Regions from separate parts of the Streptomyces sp. NPDC127084 genome, predicted to be linked through region 2. Evidence: riboswitches for the same ligand, from Rfam matches in the RefSeq annotation. Region 2 holds a riboswitch; the other holds the start of a gene.

Region 1 (4,408 bases), on a different contig from region 2:
GTGCTGCACGGACGCGAGTCCGGCATCATCAAGCGCCTGCCGCACGGTGAGTTCGTGGAGATCCACGAGCCGCTGTCGCAGGGCGAGCGCTACAAGCTCACGGCTCACGAGCAGTACGAGCCGGTCGAGATCGGTCCGAAGGTCGACGAGAACGGTGTCGAGCGCAAGATCACGCGGTCCGAGAAGCTCCGCGCAAAGCTGAGCAAGGGCATGTTCAGTGAGGGGAACCAGATCCCCAAGGCAACCGCCGAGGAGTACCAGGAGATCACCAGCGGCCACGGCCACCACTGATCTCCGATGAGCAAGACCTGCTGATCCGCTGATCGCCACGGCAGGAGCCCCGTCCACCCGGTGGACGGGGCTCTTTGCCGTAGGCGGGGGTGGATAGGGTGGAGGCGTCCCCGTTCATACCCGTCCGTATGAACCACCCATGAGACCCAGGAGCGAGCATGAGCGCTGTGACCCCCGCTGGTGGGGGTACCTCCAGCGGAGCGAGGGGGAGCTCGACCGCGGCGGGCCGCTCGTGGCCCCGGGTACTGGACGCCCTGCTGTCCGGGCATGACCAGAGCGCCGAGGACACCGCCTGGGCGATGGACCGCATCCTGCGCGGCGAGGCCACCGACGCGCAGATCGCCGGTTTCGCGGTCGCGCTGCGGGCCAAGGGCGAGACGGTCGAGGAGATCTCCGGCCTGGTGCGCACGATGTACGCGCACGCCAGACTGATCGAGGTCCCCGGACGGACGGTGGACATCGTCGGCACCGGCGGCGACGGCGCCAGGACGGTCAATATCTCCACCATGTCCGCGATCGTGGTCGCCGGAACCGGTGCCAAGGTCGTCAAGCACGGCAACCGCGCGGCATCCAGCGCGAGCGGGGCGTCGGACGTGCTGGAGAAGCTCGGCGTCAATCTGGAGCTGACGCCGGAGCGGGTCGCCGAGGTCGCCGGGGAAGCCGGGATCACCTTCTGCTTCGCTGTGAAGTTCCACCCCGCGCTGCGCCATGTGGCCGCCGCGCGCAAGGAGCTCGGCATCCGCACGACATTCAACTTCCTGGGTCCGCTGACCAATCCCGCCCGGGTGAAGGCCCAGGCCACCGGTGTCGCGGACGCCCGGATGGCCCCGATCATGGCCGGCGTGCTCGCCGAGCGCGGTGCGAGCGCGCTGGTGTTCCGGGGTGACGACGGCCTGGACGAGCTGACCACCACAGCGACCTCCCGGGTCTGGGTGGTACGCGACGGCTCCGTGCGCGAGGAGGCCTTCGACCCCAGGGACCTGGGCATCGAACTGGTCCCGGTGGAGGCTCTGCGCGGCGCCGACGCCTCGTACAACGCCGATGTCGCCCACCGGCTGCTGGCAGGCGAGACGGGTCCGGTCCGGGACGCCGTGCTGCTGAACTCGGCGGCGGCGCTTGCCGCGCTGGACCCGGGCGCGGGCACCCTGACGGAGCAACTCAGGGACGGGATGGCCAAGGCCGCCCAGTCCATCGACTCGGGCGCGGCGAAGCGGGCCCTCGAGCGGTGGGTGGCCGCCAGCAACCGCTAGGGAAGTGACGCGAGGCGCGGTCCACAGTGCGGACCGCGCCTTGCGTGTTCCGAGACGTATGGCAGGATGCTCCTCAAGGTCATGAGTGACAGCGATGACGGCCCCGGCCCGCTGTCCGGCAACCCTCCGTCCGTGGCGGGGTGCCCCGGGTGAAGACCAGGCTGTGGGCAGCGAGGCCCACGGCAAGCGCGGACCCCTTGCCGCCCCTGGGGTCCTGGTCCTCGAGGGAGCGATTCTCGTGAGCAAGCGAATGCGGTAGGGCCTCCCGGCCCCTTCCTCCCCACCTCCGCGACGGCGCCCATCGCCGACGCGTCGAGGCAACACCCGTATGCCTGACGGCGTTTGTGCCGTCGCACGGGTGCTCCGCAGCCATTCGCCCTGTCACCCGGGAGACACCGCCATGTCCGCACGCCTGTCCACCGTCGCCACCGCGACCTCCGTCACTTCTGCTTCCGCCGCTGCTTCCGACGGCGCCTGCCGTACCGCTGCCCCGCTGCCCGTACTCGGCCGGGACGTCACCGTCCCGCTTGTGACCGGTGGCGAAGTCACGTACGCCGCACTCGACTACGCGGCCAGCGCACCCGCCCTGCAGCGGGTGTGGGACGACGTCGCCGCATACGCCCCGTACTACGGCAGCGTGCACCGCGGCGCCGGTTACCTCTCGCAGCTGTCCACCGACCTGTTCGAGAGCAGCCGGACGACGGTCCACCGGTTCCTCGGCTGCCGTGAAGCGGACCAGGTGGTCTTCACCCGTTCGACCACGGATTCGCTGAACCTGCTCGCCGCCGCCCTGCCCGCCGGCTGCCGGGTCTTCGTCTTCGAGACCGAGCACCACGCCGCGCTGCTGCCGTGGCAGGACGCCGACGTCACCTATCTGGACGCCCCGCGGACCACGGGCGAGGCCGTGCGGACCCTGGAGGCGGCGCTCGCCGACCGCGCGCCCTTCGGCCCCGCGCTGGTCTGTGTCACAGGCGCCTCCAACGTGACCGGGGAGCTGTGGCCGGTACGGGAACTCGCCGCCGCCGCACATGCCCACGGGGCCCGGATCGTGCTGGACGCCGCCCAGCTCGCTCCGCACCATCCCGTCTCCGTAAGGGACCTCGACATCGACTGGGTGGCCTTCTCGGGGCACAAGCTCTACGCGCCGTTCGGCTCGGGTGTGCTCGCGGGCCGGGCGGACTGGTTGCAGGCCGCCGAGCCGTATCTCGCCGGCGGAGGCGCGTCCCGCACGGTCGCCCGGCGCCCCGACGGTGGTGTGGACGTGGAGTGGCACACCACGGCGGCCCGCCATGAGGCCGGTTCGCCGAATGTCATCGGCGCCTACGCCATCGCCTCCGCCTGCAAGGCACTGACCGACGCCGGGTTCGACGCGCTCGTCGCGCGCGAGCGGCAGCTCACCGAGCAGCTCCGCGCCGGCCTCGCCGAGGTTCCCGAGGTCAGGGTGCTGTCACTGTTCGGTGAGGGGGCCGCCCGGGTCGGAGTGCTGTCCTTCGTGGTGGAGGGCTGGAACAGCTCGCACTTCGCCGCCGCCCTGTCCGCCGAGTACGGCATCGGCGTCCGCGACGGCCTCTTCTGCGCCCATCCGCTGGTCCGCACCCTGCTGGGCAGCGACCCGGCCGAGACCGGCGAGTGCGGAGCCCCGGACGCGGCGGCGGGGGAGCGGTCCCTGAACGCCATCCGGGTGAGCTTCGGCGCCGGCACCCCGGACGAGCACATCGAGCGGTTCCTGCGGGCCGTCAAGGAGCTGGTACGAGAAGGCGCCCGGTGGGACTACCGCACGGAGAACGGCCGCTGCGTCCCCGTCGTCTGAGTGCCGGTAGACCCCAGCGGAGAGCCGGGGCCGGTCACCGCCCCGGCCTCCGCGGGCACGGTCGAGTCCGGAAACCCGGGCTTGTCCGGGGGTGTTCGAGGGCGGGTACCCCGGCTCACTCCACGGGGGTGCGGGACCCGGAGAGCCAGGCGCCCCGTCCAGCGGAGCGCTTACGCGTCGAGGCCGATGGCGAACGCGGCCTCCAGGTCGTGCTGCGAGTACGTACGGAACGCGACATGTGTGTCCGTCGCCTCGACGCCCGGGATCTTGCTGATCCGGCCAGGGATGACATCCGCCAGATCCTCGTGCTGGGCCACCCGGACCATCGCGATCAGGTCGTACGTACCGGTGACCGAGAAGACCTCGCTGACGCTGTCAAGGCCGGCGATCGACTCGGCGATCTCAGGGATGCGGTCCACGCTGGTCTTGATGAGCACGATCGCGGTGATCACGGCTGGCTGTCTCCCTCGGTGGCCGTGGCTTGGGCTTTCACTCTAGCCCCCAGCCACAGACCGGCCCATGCGCAGCAGAAGCCGATCCCGAAGCCCACCAGATGGGCCAGATAGGCGACGCCCGGGCCGGATGAGGTGTCCTGCGCCTCCGCCAGCCATTGCAGGGCGAACCAGAACAGCAGCACGATCCACGCGGGAAACCGCAACGGCAGAAAGAAGAGGAACGGGAAGAGACTGGTCACCCGTGCCTTGGGGAAGAGGCACAGGAATGCCCCCAGCACCCCCGAGATCGCCCCTGAGCCGCCCACGAGCGTTTGCGAGGATTCCGCGTTCGCCACGGCGTAGGCGAGGAGCGCGAGATATCCGCAGCCGACATAGAAGAGCGCGTACCGCACCCGCCCCATCCGCTCCTCGGTCATCGCGCCGAAGACGAACAGGAACAGCATGTTTCCGAGCAGATGCAGCCAGCTGCCGTGGACGAACAGCGCGGTCAGCGGGGTGAGCAGGGCGCGCGCGGAGCCGCGCAGCAGTTCGCTCGGGATGACGCCCCAGCGTTCGAAGTATCTGGTGGTGCCGGCGAGCAGGGTGTCCCCGGTACCGAACCC
Region 2 (4,408 bases):
CCCGGGTCAGACCTCGTCCACGAAGAGTTCCCGTGAGTTCCCATGCCGGAAGCAGCCGGAAACCCTCATGAACGTGCGCCGGAACGCGTCGACCGCGGCTGAATGTATCTGTCCAACTGCCCTCTGCAACAGGTCAAACGGACGAGAAATCTGAGCATGGCTGATCGGGCAACCATGCCCAACTCCGAGCGTTCCCGGGCAAGTCGGACCGGGCAAAGCGCACAAAACGCGCAACTAGCTCGAACATTTTGGCTGTTTTCCATCATGGGCAAACGGATTCTCATATGCCCATGGCACAACCAGCGAGGGGAGGACGACCCCAACTCTACCGTGCGGCGCCCAACGGAATCGCCCCTTCCGCAGAGCTTGCGGAAGGGGCATACCGGGTGACGGAACGTGCTGTATCCAGGGTCAGCAAGGGGTCGGTGACGGTCGCTCAGGAGGCCCGGAGGGCACCCGGCAACGGAACGGAAGGAGCCGTTCCGGGAATGGCCGGGAGCCGCCGGGAGCAGTCGGCGAGCGTCCGAGTGCGGCTCAGCAGCCGCCGGCGACGGCGGGGATGATCGACACCCCGGCGCCGTCCGGCGTCGCCGTCTCAAGACCCTGCTCGAAGCGGACGTCGTCGTCGTTGACGTAGACGTTCACAAAGCGGCGCAGCTTCCCCTGGTCGTCCAGCACACGGGCGGCGATGCCGACGTGGTTCTTCTCCAGGTCGGCGATCACCTCGGCGAGGGTCGCGCCCTCCGCCGTGACCTCGGCCTGGCCGCCGGTGTAGGTGCGCAGGATGGTCGGGATTCGGACGTTGACGCTCATACGAGGCCAGCCTCTCGGAAGGAGTCCAGGTTGGGGCGGATGACAGCGGACATACCCGTCGTCGGGGCCACCGCGTCGAGAGTCTTGAGGCCATCACCCGTGTTGACCACGACCGTGGTGAGCGACGGGTCGATGACACCGGCCTCGATCAGCTTCTTCGCCACGCCGAGGGTGGTACCGCCCGCGGTCTCGGTGAAGATGCCCTCGGTGCGCGCCAGCAGCTTGACCGCCGCCACGATCTCCTCGTCCGTGACGTCCTCCACCGCCCCGCCCGTACGGCGGCAGATGTCCAGGACATAGGGGCCGTCGGCCGGATTGCCGATCGCCAGCGACTTGGCGATGGTGTCCGGCTTCTGCGGGCGTACGACGTCGTTGCCCGCCTTGAAGGCCGCGGACACCGGGGAGCAGCCCTCGGCCTGGGCGCCGAAGATCTTGTACGGCCTGTCCTCGACCAGACCCAGCTTGATCAGCTCCTGGAGCCCCTTGTCGATCTTGGTGAGCTGGGAGCCGGAAGCGATGGGGATGACGATCTGGTCGGGCAGCCGCCAGCCGAGCTGCTCGCAGATCTCGTAGGCCAGGGTCTTGGAGCCCTCGGCGTAGTACGGGCGCAGATTGACGTTGACGAAGCCCCAGCCCTCGCCGACCGGGTCGCCGATGAGCTCGGAGCAGAAGCGGTTGACGTCGTCGTAGTTGCCCTCGATACCGACGAGCTCGCCGCCGTAGACCGCGGCCATGACGACCTTGCCCTGCTCCAGGTCGTGCGGGATGAACACGCAGGACCGGAATCCGGCGCGGGCCGCCGCGGCGCCGACGGCCCCCGCGAGGTTGCCGGTGGAGGAGCAGGAGAGGGTGGTGAAGCCGAAGGCCCGGGCGGCCTCGATGGCCTGGGCGACGACCCGGTCCTTGAAGGAGTGGGTCGGGTTTCCGGAGTCGTCCTTCACGTACAGGCCGCCGGTGACGCCCAGCTCGCGGGCGAGGTTGTCGGCCTTGACGAGCTTGGTCCAGCCCGGGTTCAGATTGGGCTTGTCGGCCACGTCGGCGGGGACGGGCAGCAGCGGGGCGTAGCGCCAGATGCTGGCGGGGCCGTTCTCGATCCGCTTGCGCAGGCTCTCGGGGTCGCCGGTCGGCAGGTCGTACGCCACTTCGAGCGGTCCGAAGCAGAGCTCGCAGGCGAAGACGGGGCCGAGCGGGACGGTCGCGCCGCACTCGCGACAGGAGAGCCCGGAGGCGGAGCCCAGGTCGACACCGGGGGAAGCCTCGGGGGCGGCGGGGGTTTCGGGGGTGGCGTCTGTCTGTACAGCCATGGAGGCGAGGCCCTTTCTCCTCATCTTCCTCATGGCGCATCTCGCCATGAGACGGATTTGGCACCTTCCCTAGCCGGGAGCCTCGCGCGCCGCGGTGCTGAGACCGAGCGACGAGACCGGCTGGAGGGTTGCCGGGGCTTCAACGGGCCGTATCCCTCTGCCCCTCTGGATGAGCGGTATGTGATTGTCGGCGGACGCGACGCGCGCAGTGTGCCGGGCGCGACCGCGGTGTGCGCGATGCACTCCGGGCGATCGGCATGCGATGGTCGTCCGCGTTGTTCAAGACTGTAACCGACCCCCTGGGGCGGTGAGACGGATCGTCCGATCCGCGAGACAGAGAGATGGAGATCACGTGCTGGAAGAGGTGGGGCGCTGGCTCGACCGGCGGTCCTGGTCCGTGGCAGACCGCCCGCTCGACCGGCTCGTGGCCGCGAAGCGCTCGGCCCGCGGCGGCGGCACGGTCAGCGTGGTGCTCCCAGCCCTGAACGAGGAGGCGACGGTCGGCGAGATCGTCAGCGTCATCCGGCGCGAGCTGATGACGGACGAGGTGCCGCTGGTGGACGAGCTGGTGGTGGTGGACTCCGGCTCGACGGACCGTACGGCGGAGGTGGCGGCGAAGGCGGGGGCCCGGGTCGAGCACCGCGACGCGATACTGCCGCGGCTGCCGGCGCTGCCCGGCAAGGGCGAGGTGCTGTGGCGCTCGCTCCTGGTGACCAGCGGGGAGATCGTGTGCTTCGTGGACGCGGACCTGAGGGAGTTCTCGGCGGACTTCGTGTCCGGGATCGTCGGCCCGCTGCTGACCGAGCCTGACGTGGCCTTCGTGAAGGCGATGTACGACCGGCCGCTCGGCGGCACCCCGGGCCAGGGCGGGCGGGTGACCGAGCTGGTGGCCCGGCCACTGCTCAATCTGCACTGGCCGCAGCTCGCCGGATTCGTCCAGCCGCTGGGCGGGGAGTACGCGGCGCGGCGCTCGCTGCTGGAGCGGCTACCGTTCCCGGTCGGCTACGGGGTGGAGCTCGGGCTGCTGGTGGACGCGCTGCACACGGCCGGTCTCGACGCGCTGGCCCAGGTGGACGTGGGCGTACGGCTGCACCGGCACCAGGACGGGCAGGCGTTGGGCCGGATGGCGGCGGCGATCTACCGTACGGCGCAACTGCGGTTGTCACGCGGACACTTGGTGCGACCGGTGCTGACGCAGTTCGAGCGGGGGGAGGGTGGTTTCGTACCGCGGACGCATGAGGTGGACACGGAGGAACGGCCGCCGATGACGGAGATCACGGAGTACGCGGCGCGCCGGGCGGCGTGAAGGCGTGAACACGGGGCTCTCTGGATACCGGGTGTCGGCGCGGCGGTACGCGGCTTAACCAGTGGGATTGTCTACCTTTCCGAGGTATGACTACCGCACCCAAAAGTCAATGTTCGTCCCGATTGTTCCGTTATGCCCTTTCCCTCTGCTCGCTCTGTGCCGCGGCGGCCGTACTGCCGGCCCCGGGGCTGGCCATGGCGGACACGGGCGGGCTCGCCGCGACCAGTACGGCCAGCACAACCAGTACGACCCGTGCGATCAGTACGACCGGCTCCAGGACGGAGCGGCTGTGGCTGCTCGGCGGGGTCGCCGTGACGGTCACGGCGGCCGGGGTGATCGCGACGGTCACGACCCGGGGCGGCCGTCGCCGCAGCCCCTGACCGCCCCTGCCAGGGAGCCGTCCGGGCCTCGGTACGTTTGAGCGGATACGCCACGGGCTAGGTTGCCGACATGGTCTCCGAGCGCGCGGCGCAGGTACTCGTCGCCTCCAACCGCGGTCCGGTCACATACGCCTTCCGTGAGGACGGCACACTCGACGCCCGGCGCGGCGGCGGAGGTCTGGTCTCCGGACTGTCGGCCATCGGCCCTGACGCCGGCGCCTTGTGGGTGTGCTCCGCGCTCGGCGACGGCGACCGCGAGGCGGTGCGCCGCGGGATCGCCGAGCCGGGTGTGCTGATGCTCGACATCGACGCCGTCGTGCACGCCGACGCGTACAACGGCATCGCGAACTCAGTGCTGTGGTTCGTCCACCACATGCTCTACCAGACACCGCTGGAGCCGGTCTTCGACCAGGAGTTCCGACGCCAGTGGATCGCGTACGAGGCGTACAACCTCGCGTTCGCCCAGGCCCTGGCCGAGGCGTCCGGCCCTGGCGCGGCGGTCATGGTGCAGGACTACCACCTGTCGCTGGTGCCGGGGATGCTCCGGGACCTGCGCCCCGACCTGCGTATCGGCCACTTCTCACACACGCCGTGGGCGCCGCCCG

What was found. Region 2 has a riboswitch for S-adenosylmethionine ahead of thrC (threonine synthase). Riboswitches for the same ligand answer to the same signal wherever they lie in the genome.
Region 1: another riboswitch for S-adenosylmethionine. It lies ahead of ACFWI9_RS21270 (aminotransferase class V-fold PLP-dependent enzyme); the one in region 2 lies ahead of thrC (threonine synthase).

What each region holds. Positions count from the first base shown of each region.
Region 1 is NZ_JBHXFA010000092.1:14,014-18,421, forward strand. Features, by position in the region: gene ACFWI9_RS21260 (cytochrome bc complex cytochrome b subunit) at 1-291, shown strand, start outside; gene trpD (anthranilate phosphoribosyltransferase) at 450-1,541, shown strand; SAM riboswitch class IV at 1,619-1,736, shown strand; gene ACFWI9_RS21270 (aminotransferase class V-fold PLP-dependent enzyme) at 1,942-3,351, shown strand; gene ACFWI9_RS21275 (Lrp/AsnC ligand binding domain-containing protein) at 3,522-3,803, opposite strand; gene ACFWI9_RS21280 (rhomboid family intramembrane serine protease) at 3,800-4,408, opposite strand, start outside.
Region 2 is NZ_JBHXFA010000054.1:28,351-32,758, reverse strand. Features, by position in the region: gene ACFWI9_RS15235 (MoaD/ThiS family protein) at 535-813, opposite strand; gene thrC (threonine synthase) at 810-2,117, opposite strand; SAM riboswitch class I at 2,135-2,293, opposite strand; gene ACFWI9_RS15225 (glucosyl-3-phosphoglycerate synthase) at 2,470-3,423, shown strand; gene ACFWI9_RS15220 (hypothetical protein) at 3,554-3,772, opposite strand; gene ACFWI9_RS15215 (trehalose-6-phosphate synthase) at 3,874-4,408, shown strand, end outside.